DNA from 2 places in the Pseudoalteromonas sp. AWM4_233 genome. Region 2 is predicted to be linked to the other one. Evidence: predicted binding sites of a transcription regulator. Region 2 holds the regulator's gene; the other holds the start of a gene.
The links. The regulator MetJ, encoded in region 2, represses methionine synthesis genes. The targets are predictions, from matches to a motif close to TAGACGTCTAGACGTCTA.

Region 1 (7,826 bases), 320 kb from region 2:
CCCTGGTTGTAAATCTATTCCGAGTTCCATCCTATCGCCTTGCGACATTTCCCCCTCACCCGGCTTTGAGCAATTAGGAAAAATAATCGTATGCTGCGATATATCAGCAATACTCTGGGGCGGATTATCCGCATCGAAGACGAAATAACCTAGTGTGTTTCTATACCCAGCCCCTTCATTTAAAAATGTTACATTGGCGGTAGCTGTTACAAATGTCTCATCTAGCTCACTTTCATCTTTAATTACTATATTACTAAGTAGATTACTGTCGACAAATGCAGTATTTACATATTGTCCTTCTGGCAGCATAGAGTAGATATTAGTAAGGACATCCGTAGGTAATTGCGATCCAACATTAGAAATATTGGTGAGGGGCTTACCTTTTAAACTGTAGCTGAGTGTGTCTGTGGGCAGAACCCCATTTAAGTAGTTAAAATCAATCCCACCAACCGTAACTGCAAAACTGGGTAGAGAGGCAACACCGATAAGAACACTGAATATTTTTTGTTTCATCTTTAGTTCCCCAAAATAAAAGTATTGAGAAACAAGCTTAAATTATACCAACAGCCTGACTTAATATTTTCAATAAGTTAGCAATCAGCAAGAAAGTTACTTTACCCATTTGCATCGCACTTTGCGAAATTGAAAGTCTATTCCAAACCAGTTTTTATAAAGAAGGGAACTTTGAGAGTTTGTATGAAGGATTTTTCCAATAAAAAACCCGCAACATGTGCGGGTTTAAAGTTACTTAATTTGCTTTATAGATTAAGCAAATAAACGGTTAGCTTGCGCTACCACATTATCAACAGTGAAGCCGAAGTGCTCAAATAGCTCACCTGCTGGTGCTGACTCACCAAATGTAGACATACCTACAACAGCACCGTTTAGGCCAACATACTTGAACCAGTAGTCAGCAATACCCGCTTCAACAGCAACACGACGTGTTACTGCTGCAGGTAAAACGCTTTCTTTATATTCAGCTGACTGTGCATCAAATACATCAGTAGAAGGCATAGACACAACACGTACCTTTTTGCCTTGTAAGCGTAACTCTTTTGCAGCATCAACGGCTAGTTGTACTTCAGAACCCGTAGCAATCAAGATAAGCTCTGGGTTACCGTCGCAGCTAAGTACATAACCACCTTGCTTGATTGCAGCAACTTGTGCTTCGTCACGAGCTTGTTGCTCTAGGCCTTGACGAGTAAAGATAAGTGATGTTGGGCCATCTTTACGTTCAATCGCTTGCTGCCAAGCAACAGCTGATTCAACTTGGTCACATGGACGCCAGTTCACTAGGTTAGGTGTTAAACGCATGCTGGCAATTTGCTCAACCGGCTGGTGCGTCGGGCCATCTTCACCCAGACCAATTGAATCGTGAGTATAAACAAAAATGCTTGGCTGCTTCATTAATGCCGCCATACGTACCGCATTACGCGCGTACTCCATGAACATTAAGAAAGTTGCACCGTAAGGTACAAAGCCTTTGTGTAGTGCAATACCATTCATGATTGCAGACATACCAAATTCACGTACACCGTAGAAAATGTAGTTACCTGAAGCATCATCAGCCGTTAAGCCTTTAGAGCCTTCCCATAATGTAAGGTTAGAACCTGCAAGGTCAGCAGAGCCGCCCATAAATTCAGGAAGAATTGGGCCAAATGCGTTCAGTGCATTTTGTGACGCTTTACGTGTCGCAGGGTTAGCTGGGTTTGCTTGAAGTTCTGCAATATACTTTTCAGTTTCAGCTTGCCAGTTTGCAGGAAGTTCGCCTTTCATTCGACGCTCAAACTCAGCCGCAAGTTCAGGGTACGCCATTTGGTACTCTGTGAATTTCACTAACCAGTGGCTTTGTGCCTGTTGGCCTCGAGAAGATGCATCCCACTTAGCGTAGATGTCTTCAGGGATTTCAAACGCATCGTGATCCCAACCAAGGAATTCACGTGCTGCTTTAATTTCTTCATCACCTAATGGTGCACCGTGACAATCGTGGCTACCTGATTTGTTTGGTGAGCCATAACCAATGACTGTCTTACAGCAAATAAGTGTTGGCTTGTCAGTTTCTGCACGAGCCGCTTCGATTGCAGCTTTAATTGCATCGCTATCGTGACCATCTACGTCAGCAATTACATGCCAGCCGTAAGATTCAAAACGCTTAGGTGTATCATCACTGAACCAGCCTTCTACTTCACCATCGATTGAGATGCCGTTGTCATCCCAGAATGCGATAAGCTTACCAAGACCTAGTGTACCGGCTAATGAACAAGCTTCATGTGATATACCTTCCATTAAACAGCCATCGCCTAAGAAGGTGTAAGTGAAGTGGTTTACAATATCAAATTCGTCACGGTTGAATTGTGCTGCAAGTGCTTTTTCAGCAATCGCCATACCTACCGCATTTGTAATACCCTGACCAAGTGGGCCTGTTGTTGTTTCTACACCTGGTGCATAGCCGTACTCTGGGTGGCCCGGTGTTTTAGAATGCATTTGACGGAAGTTTTTCAGATCATCAATAGAAAGATCATAACCGCTCAGGTGCAACAAAGAATAAATAAGCATAGAGCCGTGACCGTTTGACAGAATAAAGCGGTCTCTGTCAGCCCACTCTGGGTTGCTTGGGTTGTGCTTTAAATAATCGCGCCATAGTACTTCTGCGATATCAGCCATACCCATAGGTGCTCCCGGGTGACCAGACTTAGCTTTTTGTACTGCGTCCATAGACAGAACGCGAATGGCATTTGCAAGTTCTTTGCGTGACGGCATGAATTCTCCTACCTTTAATTGTGTTGCGCTGAAATGTCAGTGCCTTCATTCTGACTCATTTATGGTACTTACTGCAACGTAAATACCTGAGAAAACGAGGGCTAAACCTGCATATTTCAGGATCTGCAATTGAAAAAATCTAATTCAGACGTCTAGGCGTAAAAAAACTAGGCAAGTTAATTTGTTTTAGATAGAATACGCCCCTTATTTTTTCGCGCTATCCCCGATGTTCGTGAAGCGCAATATTTGTGAGCATAGATACAATGGCAAAACACTTATTTACTTCTGAGTCTGTTTCTGAAGGTCATCCGGATAAAATCGCTGATCAGATCTCTGATGCGGTACTAGATGCAATCATTACGCAAGACAAACACGCACGTGTTGCTTGTGAAACTATGGTTAAAACAGGCGTTGCGATCATCTCTGGTGAAATTTCAACAGATGCTTGGGTAGACCTAGAGTCAATCACGCGTAAAGTAATCACAGATATCGGTTACACGTCTTCTGATGTAGGTTTTGACGGTGACACATGTGGCATCATGAACCTTATCGGTCAACAGTCTCCTGAGATTGCACAGGGTGTAGATCGCTCTAAGCCTGAAGAGCAAGGTGCGGGTGACCAAGGTCTAATGTTTGGTTATGCAACGAACGAAACACCAACGCTTATGCCTGCGCCTCTTTACTACTCACACTTGTTAGTAGAGCGTCAAGCTGAAGCACGTAAATCAGGTATCCTACCTTGGTTACGTCCAGATGCTAAGTCTCAAGTAACTTTCGTATATGAAGACGGCAAGCCTGTTGCTATCGATGCTGTTGTACTTTCAACTCAGCACAACCCAGACATCGAGCAAGATGCACTGGTTGATGCTGTAATGGAAAACATCATCAAGCACACGCTACCTGCAGAGTTCTTAACTGAAGATACTAAATACTTCATCAACCCAACAGGTCGCTTCGTGATCGGTGGTCCAGTAGGTGACTGTGGTCTAACAGGTCGTAAAATCATCGTTGACACATACGGTGGTATGGCACGTCACGGTGGTGGTGCTTTCTCTGGTAAAGATCCATCAAAGGTTGACCGCAGTGCAGCATACGCTGGTCGTTATGTTGCTAAGAACATTGTTGCAGCAGGCCTGGCAGACAAGTGTGAAATCCAAGTTTCTTACGCTATCGGTGTAGCTGAGCCTACATCAATCACAATTGATACATTCGGCACAGGTAAAGTATCAGAAGAGAAGCTAGTAGAGCTAGTTCGTGAGCACTTCGACCTACGCCCTTACGGCATTACTAAGATGCTAGACCTACTTCACCCTATGTACCAAATGACTGCTGCGTACGGTCACTTCGGTCGTGAGCCGTTTGAAATGACGGTTGGTGATGACACTTTCACAGCATTTAGCTGGGAAAAAACAGATAAAGCAGACGCACTAAGAGCAGCTGCTGGCTTATAATTTTAAGTCATCTGTAAAAAAGGCGCTTACCTGAAAAGGAGCGCCTTTTTTAACATCTGTAGTTAATGAATAAAATACTCTTCTACGTCTTCTTTTAGATCAACATAATCATCATCACTTAGCTCAAGTGCAACCATTACCAAATCTTTAAATGCATGCCAATCGCCACAAGGTCTAAAATGTTTTGCTTCAAAGGCTAAATTCTCTGCCAATTTCATGGTTGCAAAAGTCGCTTTTAATGTCTGATCAGCCTCTTCTTTTAAATAGGTTTCATCATGATGGCGTAAAATCATCTGACAAATAGGCTTAGGTAAATGCCAAGAAGACGCCAAGTAATAACCGACAATGGTATGATTTACTGGATATATCTGCTCTTCATAATAAAGCAGACTTTGCTCACCTCTCTGATAGGCTCGAGTCATCAAGTCATTATAGTTATCAAAGCGCATAGCCATTGCGGGTATCCCTGAGTCATGGAATAAACCCAGTAATTGTAGGTTTTCTAATGGGACAGTGGTTTTTATTTGCTTACCGATAGCTATCGCTAGTTGCGACATATCGGTAGCATTATCCCAAAATCGCTGCAACGAAATACAACAATCTTCTTGTTTAAAAGCATTTTTAAGCAAGTGACCCGTCACTAATTGTGTGATGCAATTTACACCTAAAAACATCACGGCCTGGCGAATATCTGTAATGGTTCGAGACATACCATATGCCGGAGAGTTAATGACTTTTAAGACCGCAGCGGCAGTGCCCACATCTTCACTGATGATTTCTGCAATATTCCCAAGCTCTGGCTCATCACTGTTCAATTCATTTTGTAAGTTTTGTAGTACTTCAGGCTTTGAAGGCAAACTAAAACCAGATTTCAGATCTGCCAACACCTTGTCATCAATGTCGATCATAGGCCGGATACTTTTTCACTTTTGGTTAGCTGAGTGTAGTAGAGGAAAAGTGATTACTCAAAAGTCGAACAAGAAGAAGTGATAAAGTTATTCTCAGCCTGATACTCTTTTTTATAGATTTGCTTAGCCATATTTTGAAAGGTCTTCTTTACCCCTTTAAGTGCGGTTTTGTTGCTTAACCAAGTGGGGATTTTACCTTGTGGATCAGCATAAATTTGATGAGTTATGAGCAAGGTATTTGAAGTTTCTTCAAGTAACCAACTGCCCTCTATGGGTGCAACGAAGATATACTTCTTAAATTGCTCTAGTGGTAAAAATTCCGCTCTTTTAGATTTATCGATAGATTTGATCAATAACCTAGATGTGGCCTCCGAAACAAGCCTATGACATGAATGTGTGAGCATCGCTCTGTCTTTTACAGGCCAAGGCGCATTTAGAACAGTTACAACAATATTTTCACCTTTAGTATGCCAAGGCATAGAACTGACACTTCTGACGTTACTGAGCCACTCAGATGCATTTTGTGTATCATTTAAAAGGTTTAAGAAGGCTTGACGATTTAAGTTATCAAAACTGGCTTGCGCTTTAATTTCGATTAATCCAGATGACTGTTTTTGATAGCTAATAGATAGATTGTCTTCGCTATACCAACTTTTCCAATTGGCATAGGCTTGAAAGGAAGGAAGTACGAGCAAGCTCCATAAAAGATATTTACAGAGCTTTTTCATGATTAACGCCAATATGGCATGCTATTGAGCGAGGCTCTGCGGCTTTGCTCCATCGCTTGAACTAGAAAGTCTGCTTTTTTAGAAAGCCATAATTCTATTTCTTCAAGCTCTGGCAAGTTTTGCTGCTCACATAGGGTTTTTAAATAAGCCAGCGTTTCCAGCTCATAGATCCCATAAGCAATATCAATCCAAGGCGTTCGGAATGATTGTCTTGTGTCTTTGTCGTATAAAGAGCCCAGGCAGTTACCACTCAGCAAAGCGCAATCTAGCAATGAGCGAAGCGCAAGGTAATCTTGCGTACATAAATCTTTGCCTTCAGGTAAATCAGATTGTAACTTTTGCCAGTCTTTCTCAAAAGCTGCATTAGCCACCTCTTTAATAGGCAACTCAGCCGCTGATACCGCATGCTGGCTCCATTCCTGACGCCAACCTTTGTCAACCAACCAACGTGTTAAAGCTAAAACAAGTTTGTTATAGCGCGGACTGTGGAATAAGTCCTCTATATCAGTGATACTAGGCTGCTCTGCTTTTAAGTCATCAATAAGTGCTGCTAACTCATCTGCATTATTGATTTTTTTATAATAAGCATGGCGCTTTGAGGTGTATGTTTTCAAATGGATCGCATCTTCAACCCAATCTAACTCACTCAATAACCAATTCATTTCACCAAGCAAGCGCTCAGTCGCATTGCCTTCAACAATGGGCTCAAATAATTTAAACGCATGTTTAATCAGATTGATGCCATCGATAACACGTTTAAGTGTCTTTAAACTTGGTTTATTAAAGTAGCACTGCTCATGCTTTTGCACGAACTCAATACCGTAATTCACACACTGTACCAGTGCATGTTCTTGAGTTGCGTGACGGTTTAACTTCACAACACCAATATATTTATTGGGTTTTAATGGCTTATCATCAGCAAGGCGATAACCTCTTGCTGCTTTTGAATATAAGCCTAAACGCAAACCTCCTAAGCTAATTAAGTGCTCAGCAAGTAAAAATAGATCGCTTCGCTGACCTTCAACGAGTTCTATCTCTAACTCAGAAATGACTTCAACCTGACCCTGTGCAACAATCTCACCTTTATCGAGTACCACTTCAATTTTTGAGCCTTGCTCAGTTTCAATGAGCCAAGTTCGGCGAATAAAGTTAGTACTAAAAATTGGAAATAAGTTGTCACTAATGGCTGTGATCTGCATACCATGTGGCCAAATATCTTGCTTAAATGCCAAAATATTTGGACGCGGCGTATCAATAGGTAAGTTGTACTCAGGACGTTGATGAAGACCACCAACAACTTGCCCTGCCAATTTAATCGTTTGCTCACACTGCTCATCACAACAACGTGTTCTTAAACCGATATCTAATGCTCTCAACTCACGATTCGGGGTATCAAAGTAGGCGTTTTTTAGATTCTTGGCGGGTTTATTTTTTACAGTTTTTGCAAACTGCATGATGAGTCCTGGAATAAGAGGAACCTCATTATCTGAAAGTAAAAACTTCAGTTCTATTTCAGTGTCCATTAGGGCAAGTGATTACCTATATAATTGTAGAACGGTAAAAATATACAAAGCAGCGGTTATTTGCAATCTTTTTGCAGCAAGTTCAAGGAAGTTTAGCGCTTCACTTGATATTACTCCTTGAAATTCATACTATCTCAAGAAACAACTCTCTATAAGGGTCACGGATGTTAAAACGTATATTAGTGCCTACAATTTTCGCACTTTTCTCGCACTATTCTCTCGCTGAAGATGTTCAAACAACAGAAAATAGTAATAGCAGCGAAAATACGGCCTATATCTCAGATAGCTTATTCGTTTATGTACATTCTGGACCAGGTAAGAATTATCGTATTGTTGGCTCTGTAGATGCTGGTAGCCAAGTGGCCATTATGGCGGGTAATGAAAATGGTTTTCAGCAAATCACCGATGATAAAGGTCGTGAAGTGTGGGTTGAAACCCAGTTTGTCTCAAGCCAAC
Region 2 (7,826 bases):
TCGTGTTTTCTAAATGAACCGCATTGCATCTGGTATGGTCCGCGTTTTTTGATTTCTTTAATTTCAACTTTGATTTCTGCGTCTTTAATCTCTTGAATAAAATCAGGATCTCTAGGTTTTGGCTTCTCTAGAGGTTGCTCTTTTTTAGCAACTGGTTTGGCGGCTTCTTCTACTTTTTTAGGGTCGGCATTTTGTGTGATATACCAAAGACCATATGCAAAACCGCCAACGAGCAGTAAGGCCAGCAAGATAAGCAATTTTGAGACGGGTTTTGGGCTAGGTGCCGGTTTTTTGGTGTTTCTGCCTTTGGGCTTTTTATTTATAAAGTCGTGTTGTGCCATAAGTTACTTAATAAGTATCCATAGGATCTATGTCTATACTCCAGCGCAGTCGGTTTGCTAATGGATGCTTATCTACATAGGTTAATAACTGAGTTAAGTAACTATGTAGAATTGCACGGTCCTGCGCTTGAATATGTAATTGATATCGATATTTTCCTGCCACACGCTCCATCGGCGCGGGAATTGGTCCGAGCAATTGTATACCAGAGAATGGGCTTGCAGGAACCAGATCCGATAAAAAGTCGATGACTAATTTGGCATTGTTAGCTTCGGCGCGTATTAAAGCTAAGAAAGAAAATGGTGGTAATGCAACTTCTTCACGCTCTTTGAGTGCATAACGGGCAAAGTCGCCGTAGCCATTATTAACTAGATCTTGTAATAGCGGGTGTTCGCAATAATGAGTTTGTAATAATACCGTGCCGGGTTCGCCACTGCGCCCAGCGCGTCCAGCAACTTGAGTGATTAACTGAGCCATATGTTCCGTGGCTCTAAAGTCACTACTATATAAACCACTGTCGACATCTAAGATAACCACTAGGCTGACATCGGCAAAATGGTGACCTTTCGCCAGCATTTGAGTGCCAACCAGAATACGTGCGCCACCTTCATTAATTTCATTGAGGGCTTCTTCGAGTGCGCCTTTACGGCGGGTTGAATCTCGATCTATACGGCTCATTGGTGTGTCGGGAAACTGTGCTTCTAAAAACTGTTCAACCTGTTCAGTGCCCAAACCCACGGGCAAAATATTGGTACTGCCACAGTCAACACATTGGGGTGGCACATAGCTTTGCTCACCACAGTGATGGCAGACTAAACGAGACATGCCTTTATGGTAGGTGGCACTGGCACTACAGCGGTGACATTCGCTGAGCCAGCCACACTCATGACACATTAAAGTAGGTGCATAACCCCGTCGGTTTAAAAACACCATCACTTGCTTGCCACGTGCAAGCGTACGTTCAATATGCTGTAAAGTGGTTGGTGCAAAACCATTTTGATGCGGCTGGCCTTTCATATCAACCAACAAGTAGGCGTTATCAACTTTGGTTTGTGCACGCTTAGTCAGCGACACTAATTGGTATTTGTCACTGAGTGCATTGTGTAGGGTTTCGAGTGCGGGGGTTGCAGTGCCTAATAAAAGTGGTATTTGTTGTGTCGCACAGCGGTAAACGGCCAAGTCTCGAGCATGATAACGCAGTCCATCTTGTTGCTTAAAAGATCCGTCATGCTCTTCATCTACCACGACCATGCCTAGGCTTTTAAAAGGTAAGAAAATCCCTGAACGAGTTGCGATAACTAGCGCGCTACTACCTTGCTCAGCGCGCCGCCAAGTGTGTAAGCGCTCATTATCAGTTAAATTTGAATGCCATAAATCAATGGGAGTATCTGGGAAGCGGCGCCTGAAGCGATTGACGGTTTGTGGCGTCAGGCCAATTTCTGGTACTAAAACCAGTGCTTGTTTACCGGCATTAAGTACCTTCTCTAGACATTGTAAGTAAACTTCAGTTTTACCACTACCCGTGACCCCTTCAATTAAGAAAGTGCGATACCCTACTTGTTGATTCACAGCGGCACAAATGGCAGCTTGCTCTTCATTTAGACGCGGTTTGCTTGCAATCTCAAGTGTGTTTGACGACCAAGCTTCACAGTGGCTAATGGCTTCTGTTATTAAGCCTTTCTCTTTGAGCGGTTTAATTTGTTGTGTTGTAAATCCTAATGCTTTTAACTCAGTGAGGCTCGTGACGCCCGAGCCTTTTAAATGCTCAATCAGTGCTAATTGTTTTTTTGCGCGAAGCTTGGGAGATGCTTTTCCTTCCTCAGTGAGAGTGTAATCGGGCACTAGGGTTTTATCTGGGTGTTCACCTTGACGCAAAGATGCTGGTAGCGCAGTAAAAATTGTTTCGCCTAGCGAGTGGCAATAATAACGTGCTGTAAATTTCAAAAAGGTCAGATAAGCATTATTGATAATCGGGAGCTCATCAATGACAGAGGTAATGGCTTTGATTTTATTTTCGGGCACATCTGACTGAGTCTTGATGTCAACGACCATGGCGACCAATTTTCTATTGGCAAAAGTCACCCATACACGACAGCCTTTTTGAACTGTAATATTCGGGGCGATTTTATAATCAAAGGTTTTATGTAGTGGGACTTTTAGGGCAACTTCAACAAATAGCATGAATGTTCGAACATGACAGTAGATGGTTATAATGTACTAAAGCAGACCTTGAAATCCCAGTGAAAAACGCTCGGTAAATTGCTGTTCATTGGATTAGGTGTAATGAACGCGGGATTTATTTACTTTTTGTGCAATTTTTGCTTGTAGATCTTTGGCTACTTCAATAAAATACGCGTCCACTAATTTGAATATAACTACGTATGGTGCCAAACTTCGGGTTTGGAGAGCGATACGGCCTAACCTAGAGGTTTACTATGAAAGAAGGTATCCACCCTAAGTACGAGTCAATCACAGCAACTTGTTCATGTGGTAACAAATTCGAAACTCGTTCAACACTATGTAAAGACATTCACCTAGACGTATGTTCTGCATGTCACCCGTTCTACACTGGTAAGCAGAAGATCCTTGATACAGGTGGTCGTGTTGATCGCTTCAACAAGCGTTTCGGTGCTCTTAGCAGCAAGAAATAAGCATCGCTTGTTTGAGAAAGGCACCCTTTTGGGTGCTTTTTTTATGCCTGAACCTCATTAATCCTCTGAATATTCATTATTTCCAGCTGGCTTAGCATTGCTTATCTGATCGTTCTTCTGCAAAATTATTTCTGATACATCAAACCCTTTTCATAGCACAGCCGTAGAAAATGGCGTAAAAACTAAATGCATAACTTTGCACTTTTTATTGAGATTGACTTTAGCTTTCTCAAAGGTACGGCTGCTTAAATTGGTTTTGATTGAGATTTAAAGTTGTCTAAATGTGTTTAAAAGAGTCTAAAATGCAGTAAATGTAGCTAAGTTGGGTTTTCTTTCTATGTTTGGTATGGTGACATTTTTAGTCGTATAAATTGCTGGTTTATTAAACGTATTGACCCTTTTTTAGGTCAGTAAAATGTCAAAAAAGCTAAAAGAATGTTTCATAAAATCTGCAAAATTACGGCATCTTGCAGATAAATTTCGCTAAAAAGTGGATAGACCTGAAATTGCTTGAATATATCTAGAAAGCGAGTATCTTTTAGTTATTGCGAATTATTTCACTCTCACTTTTAACTTCTTTGCAGGAAAAAATCGCGTCATGTCAGACTTTCGTGAACAAGCTTTACATTACCACGCTCATCCCGTTCCAGGTAAAATCAGTGTTGAATTAACTAAACCAGCCGAAACAGTTAAAGATCTTGCGTTGGCCTACAGCCCAGGTGTGGCTGAGCCGGTTCGAGAAATTGCTGCAGATCCTGCTAATGCTTACCGATATACAGGTAAAGGCAATATGGTTGCGGTGATCAGTAATGGCACTGCAATTTTAGGTTTAGGTAACTTAGGCCCACTTGCTTCTAAACCAGTTATGGAAGGTAAAGCGCTACTATTCAAACGTTTTGCAGGCTTAGATTCAATCGACATTGAAGTAAAGCACCGCACTACAGAAGACTTTATTAACACGGTTGCGAATATTGCAGACACTTTTGGTGGTATCAACCTTGAAGATATTAAAGCACCAGAGTGTTTTGAGATTGAAAAAGCGCTCATAGAACGTTGTGATATTCCTGTATTCCACGACGACCAGCATGGTACAGCGATTGTAACTGCTGCGGGTATGTTGAATGCATTGGAAGTACAAGGCAAAGACATTCATGACGCTATCATTGTATGTTTAGGTGCAGGTGCTGCAGCAATCGCATGTATGGAACTGCTGATTAAATGTGGTGCACAGCGTGAGCACATTTACATGCTAGACCGTAAAGGCGTTATCCATACGCGTCGTGATGACTTAAACGAATATAAAAAGCTTTTTGCTAACAACACTGATAAGCGTACGCTTCAAGACGTTATTGCAGAAGCAGATGTGTTTGTGGGTGTATCTGGCCCTGACTTACTTTCTCCAGAAGACCTAAAGCTTATGGCAGACAAGCCAGTAGTATTCGCCTGCTCAAATCCTGACCCTGAAATTAATCCAGAAGTTGCACATGGTGCACGTAACGATTTAATTATGGCGACAGGTCGTTCAGATTATCCTAACCAAGTGAACAATGTTTTATGTTTCCCGTTTATCTTCCGTGGTGCACTTGATGTGCGTGCAACAGCGATTAACGATGAAATGAAGATCGCAGCGGTAGAAGCCATTCGTGGTATTGCGAAAGAGCCAGTGCCTGAGCAAGTGCTTAAAGCGGCCGATGTTGAGTCGTTAGAATTTGGCGCTGAGTATATTATTCCTAAGCCAATGGATCCGCGTTTATTGCCTCGCATTGCTAAAGCTGTAGCACAAGCTGCGATTGATTCTGGCGTTGCACAAATCGATTTACCAGAAAACTACATGGCACAATTTGAATCTTAGGCAAGATTAAATTAAAAAAAACCTCGCAATGGCGAGGTTTTTTTATGTTTTCTTTGTAATAACAAAAAAGCTGATTAACCTTCTTCGTTAATCTCAGGGATCTCTAAGCCCATCTCTTTCATAATGTTACGCACTTCAACAGGGATCTTCTCCGGATTGTCTTTACGTAAGTCCTCGTCGCTCGGCAACGGTTGGCCCGTAAAGGCATGCAGAAATGCTTCACACAGTAACTCGCTGTTTGTTGCATGGCGCAAGTTGTTCACTTGACGGCGGGTACGCTCATCAGTCAGTACTTTTAACACATTTAAAGGAATAGATACGGTGATCTTCTTCACTTGCTCTGATTTTTTGCCATGCTCTGCATAAGGGTGAATATATTCACCATTCCATTTAGCCATAATATTTTTTCTGATGCCTTTAGAGTAATTACTGCCAATAAGACTACGCTCGTTTGCGACGGCTTTAATTGACCTAGTTTGACTAACGCCCAACTCAAACTAAGGTTAATGTACCGATTTATGGTCAAAAACCCAGTCTTATTAACAATATTAGTTAACGAGGTGGCGAAATTTTATCGGTTTAAAAAAGATAGTCAAATTCTAGTTAAATAGCCATTTAGCAGTATAAATGTTTTGACTTCTCTAATTTGATCATCTAACCTTTTAGACGTCTAAACATCCATATACTAGGTGGTGATATGAGCCAACGCAATAAATCAACAGTCGCAGTCAGACATGGTATCGAAGCCGATAAACATCATGGTGCGGTTGTGCCTCCTCTTTACCTTTCAACAACGTATTCGTTCGCTGACTTCGATACTAAGCGTGATTACGATTACGGCCGTAGCGGTAACCCAAATCGCGATATTCTAGCTGAAGCATTAGCGCAGCTTGAGGGTGGAGAAAAAGGCATCATCACAGCGACCGGTATGGCAGCTGTCCACCTAGTAACACAACTTTTAAATCACGACGATACCTTAGTTATTCCACATGATTGTTATGGTGGTAGTTATCGTTTATTCACATCACTTGAAAAGCGTGGCTTGTTAAAACTAAAAGTTTTAGATTTAACTCGCGCTGACAGCCTTGCACAAATTGCAGAGATCAAACCTAAACTGGTTTGGATTGAAACACCGAGTAACCCAATTCTTCGTCTTACAGACATAGAGGCGGTTGTGAATGCAGCCCATGCAGTGGGCGCATTAGTTGGGGCTGACAATACGTTTTTATCTCCTGCGCTACAAAACCCAATTTCGTTTGGTGTTGATATTGTGGTGCATTCGACCACGAAATACATTAACGGCCATTCTGATGTTGTTGGCGGGGCCGTGATTGCGAAAACCCAAGCGTTAGGCGAAGAGCTGGCTTGGTGGGCAAATAATATTGGTATTACTGGTGCACCATTCGATAGCTATCTGACATTACGTGGTTTAAGAACTCTTAAAGTGCGTCTTAAGCAGCACGAAGAAAATGCCTTAGCTATCGCCAAGTACTTAGAACAGTCTGAGTACGTTCGCAAAGTGTATTACCCAGGTCTTGAATCACATCCACAACACGAACTGGCGAAAAAACAGCAGTTAGGGTTTGGTGGTATGGTGAGTTTTGATATCGCAGGTGGTCTTGAAGATGCTGCGGCATTCTTAACAACAGTGAAAGAGTTCTCGTTGGCTGAGTCTTTAGGTGGTGTTGAGAGTTTAATTTGTCACCCTGCAACCATGACACATGCAGGCATGGAACCTAAAGCACGTTTAGAAGCGGGTGTAGGCGATACTTTGATTCGTATTTCTGTCGGTATTGAGGAAGTAGTAGATCTACTTGCAGACCTCGAAGCGGCTTTTGCTAAAACACAGCCAGGTAAAGCGCCTGCGCCTGCTGATAACAAAGCCTGTAAATTAACACCTGCCCATCCAGCACTTTGGTAAAAGAAAATGACAAGAGTAGTACATAAATTTGGTGGGTCGAGCTTAAGCTCGGCCTCGCGTTATCAGGCTGTCGCACAGATCGTGGTTGGCCAGTGTCAGTTGGGCGATTGTGTTGTGGTTTCTGCAGCAGGTAAAACAACCAATACCCTAGTTAAACTATGGCAGAGTTATCAGCAACAAGAGCATCAAAGTTTTAACGATATTCTATTACAGGTTGAGAACCATCAAGTCGAACTGATTAACGCACTATTCCAGGGGGTAAAGCAGCGTGAATTGGCCGATACACTGTTAACTGAATTACAAGTGATCACCCAAGCTGCGAACAGTAAAACTCTAAATGAAGCTGAGCTATTAGCACACGGTGAATTATGGTCTGCGCGCATTCTAGCAAACTATTTATCAGAGTCCGGTTTACAAGCCCAAGCGATTGATGCCAGAACGTTATTTACTGTGCATAACGGTCAGTTAGTGCATCAACAAAATAAGCAAGCGTGCTTAGCGACCTTAGATAACGATCACATCTTTGTGGTCACAGGTTTTATTGCCGCTGACGACCAAGGCAATACTGTGACGTTGGGACGCAATGGCAGCGACTACAGCGCAACATTGTTAGCAAATTATAGCGATGCAGAAGCAGTCTCTATCTGGACAGATACGCAAGGTGTATTCAGCACCGACCCGCGTAAAGTCAGCAATGCAATTAAATACCCTAAAGTGTGTCGTGAACAAGCAAATTTACTAGCGCGTTTAGGTAATCCTGTATTGCATGCTAAAACTTTATCTCCTTTGAAAAATACCAGCATCAAGTTACAGGTTCGTAGCAGTTTTGACCCTGAAGCACCAGGTACTGAAATCGTTAAAGCGGGTTACAGTAAGGCGAAACGTTTTATTACGTCATTTGATAATTTAGAGCTTGTGCGTGTTGACCGTTTAGGTGTTAATGAAGTGCGTGAAGTGAGTCAGCTTATCCAGCATAGCATTCATCACTTTGTACAAAATGGCGAAGAGTTTTTATTACTACCAGGTGCTTTCACACATCAAGTAAGCCAATATTTTGCTGGCC

Region 1: a site for MetJ is predicted at 2,906-2,923, ahead of metK (methionine adenosyltransferase). Genes of this name have one in related genera too.

Annotation. Positions count from the first base shown of each region.
Region 1 is NZ_JBSWSZ010000001.1:3,046,247-3,054,072, forward strand. It holds gene ACXAC4_RS13740 (LruC domain-containing protein) at 1-513, opposite strand, end outside; gene tkt (transketolase) at 766-2,760, opposite strand; gene metK (methionine adenosyltransferase) at 3,024-4,211, shown strand; gene ACXAC4_RS13755 (HDOD domain-containing protein) at 4,274-5,119, opposite strand; gene ACXAC4_RS13760 (SRPBCC family protein) at 5,173-5,847, opposite strand; gene ACXAC4_RS13765 (CYTH and CHAD domain-containing protein) at 5,850-7,370, opposite strand; gene ACXAC4_RS13770 (TIGR04211 family SH3 domain-containing protein) at 7,535-7,826, shown strand, end outside.
Region 2 is NZ_JBSWSZ010000001.1:3,371,211-3,379,036, reverse strand. It holds gene ACXAC4_RS15370 (SPOR domain-containing protein) at 1-341, opposite strand, end outside; gene priA (primosomal protein N') at 349-2,520, opposite strand; gene rpmE (50S ribosomal protein L31) at 2,775-2,990, shown strand; gene ACXAC4_RS15355 (malic enzyme-like NAD(P)-binding protein) at 3,589-4,842, shown strand; gene metJ (met regulon transcriptional regulator MetJ) at 4,917-5,240, opposite strand; gene metB (cystathionine gamma-synthase) at 5,540-6,763, shown strand; gene metL (bifunctional aspartate kinase/homoserine dehydrogenase II) at 6,770-7,826, shown strand, end outside.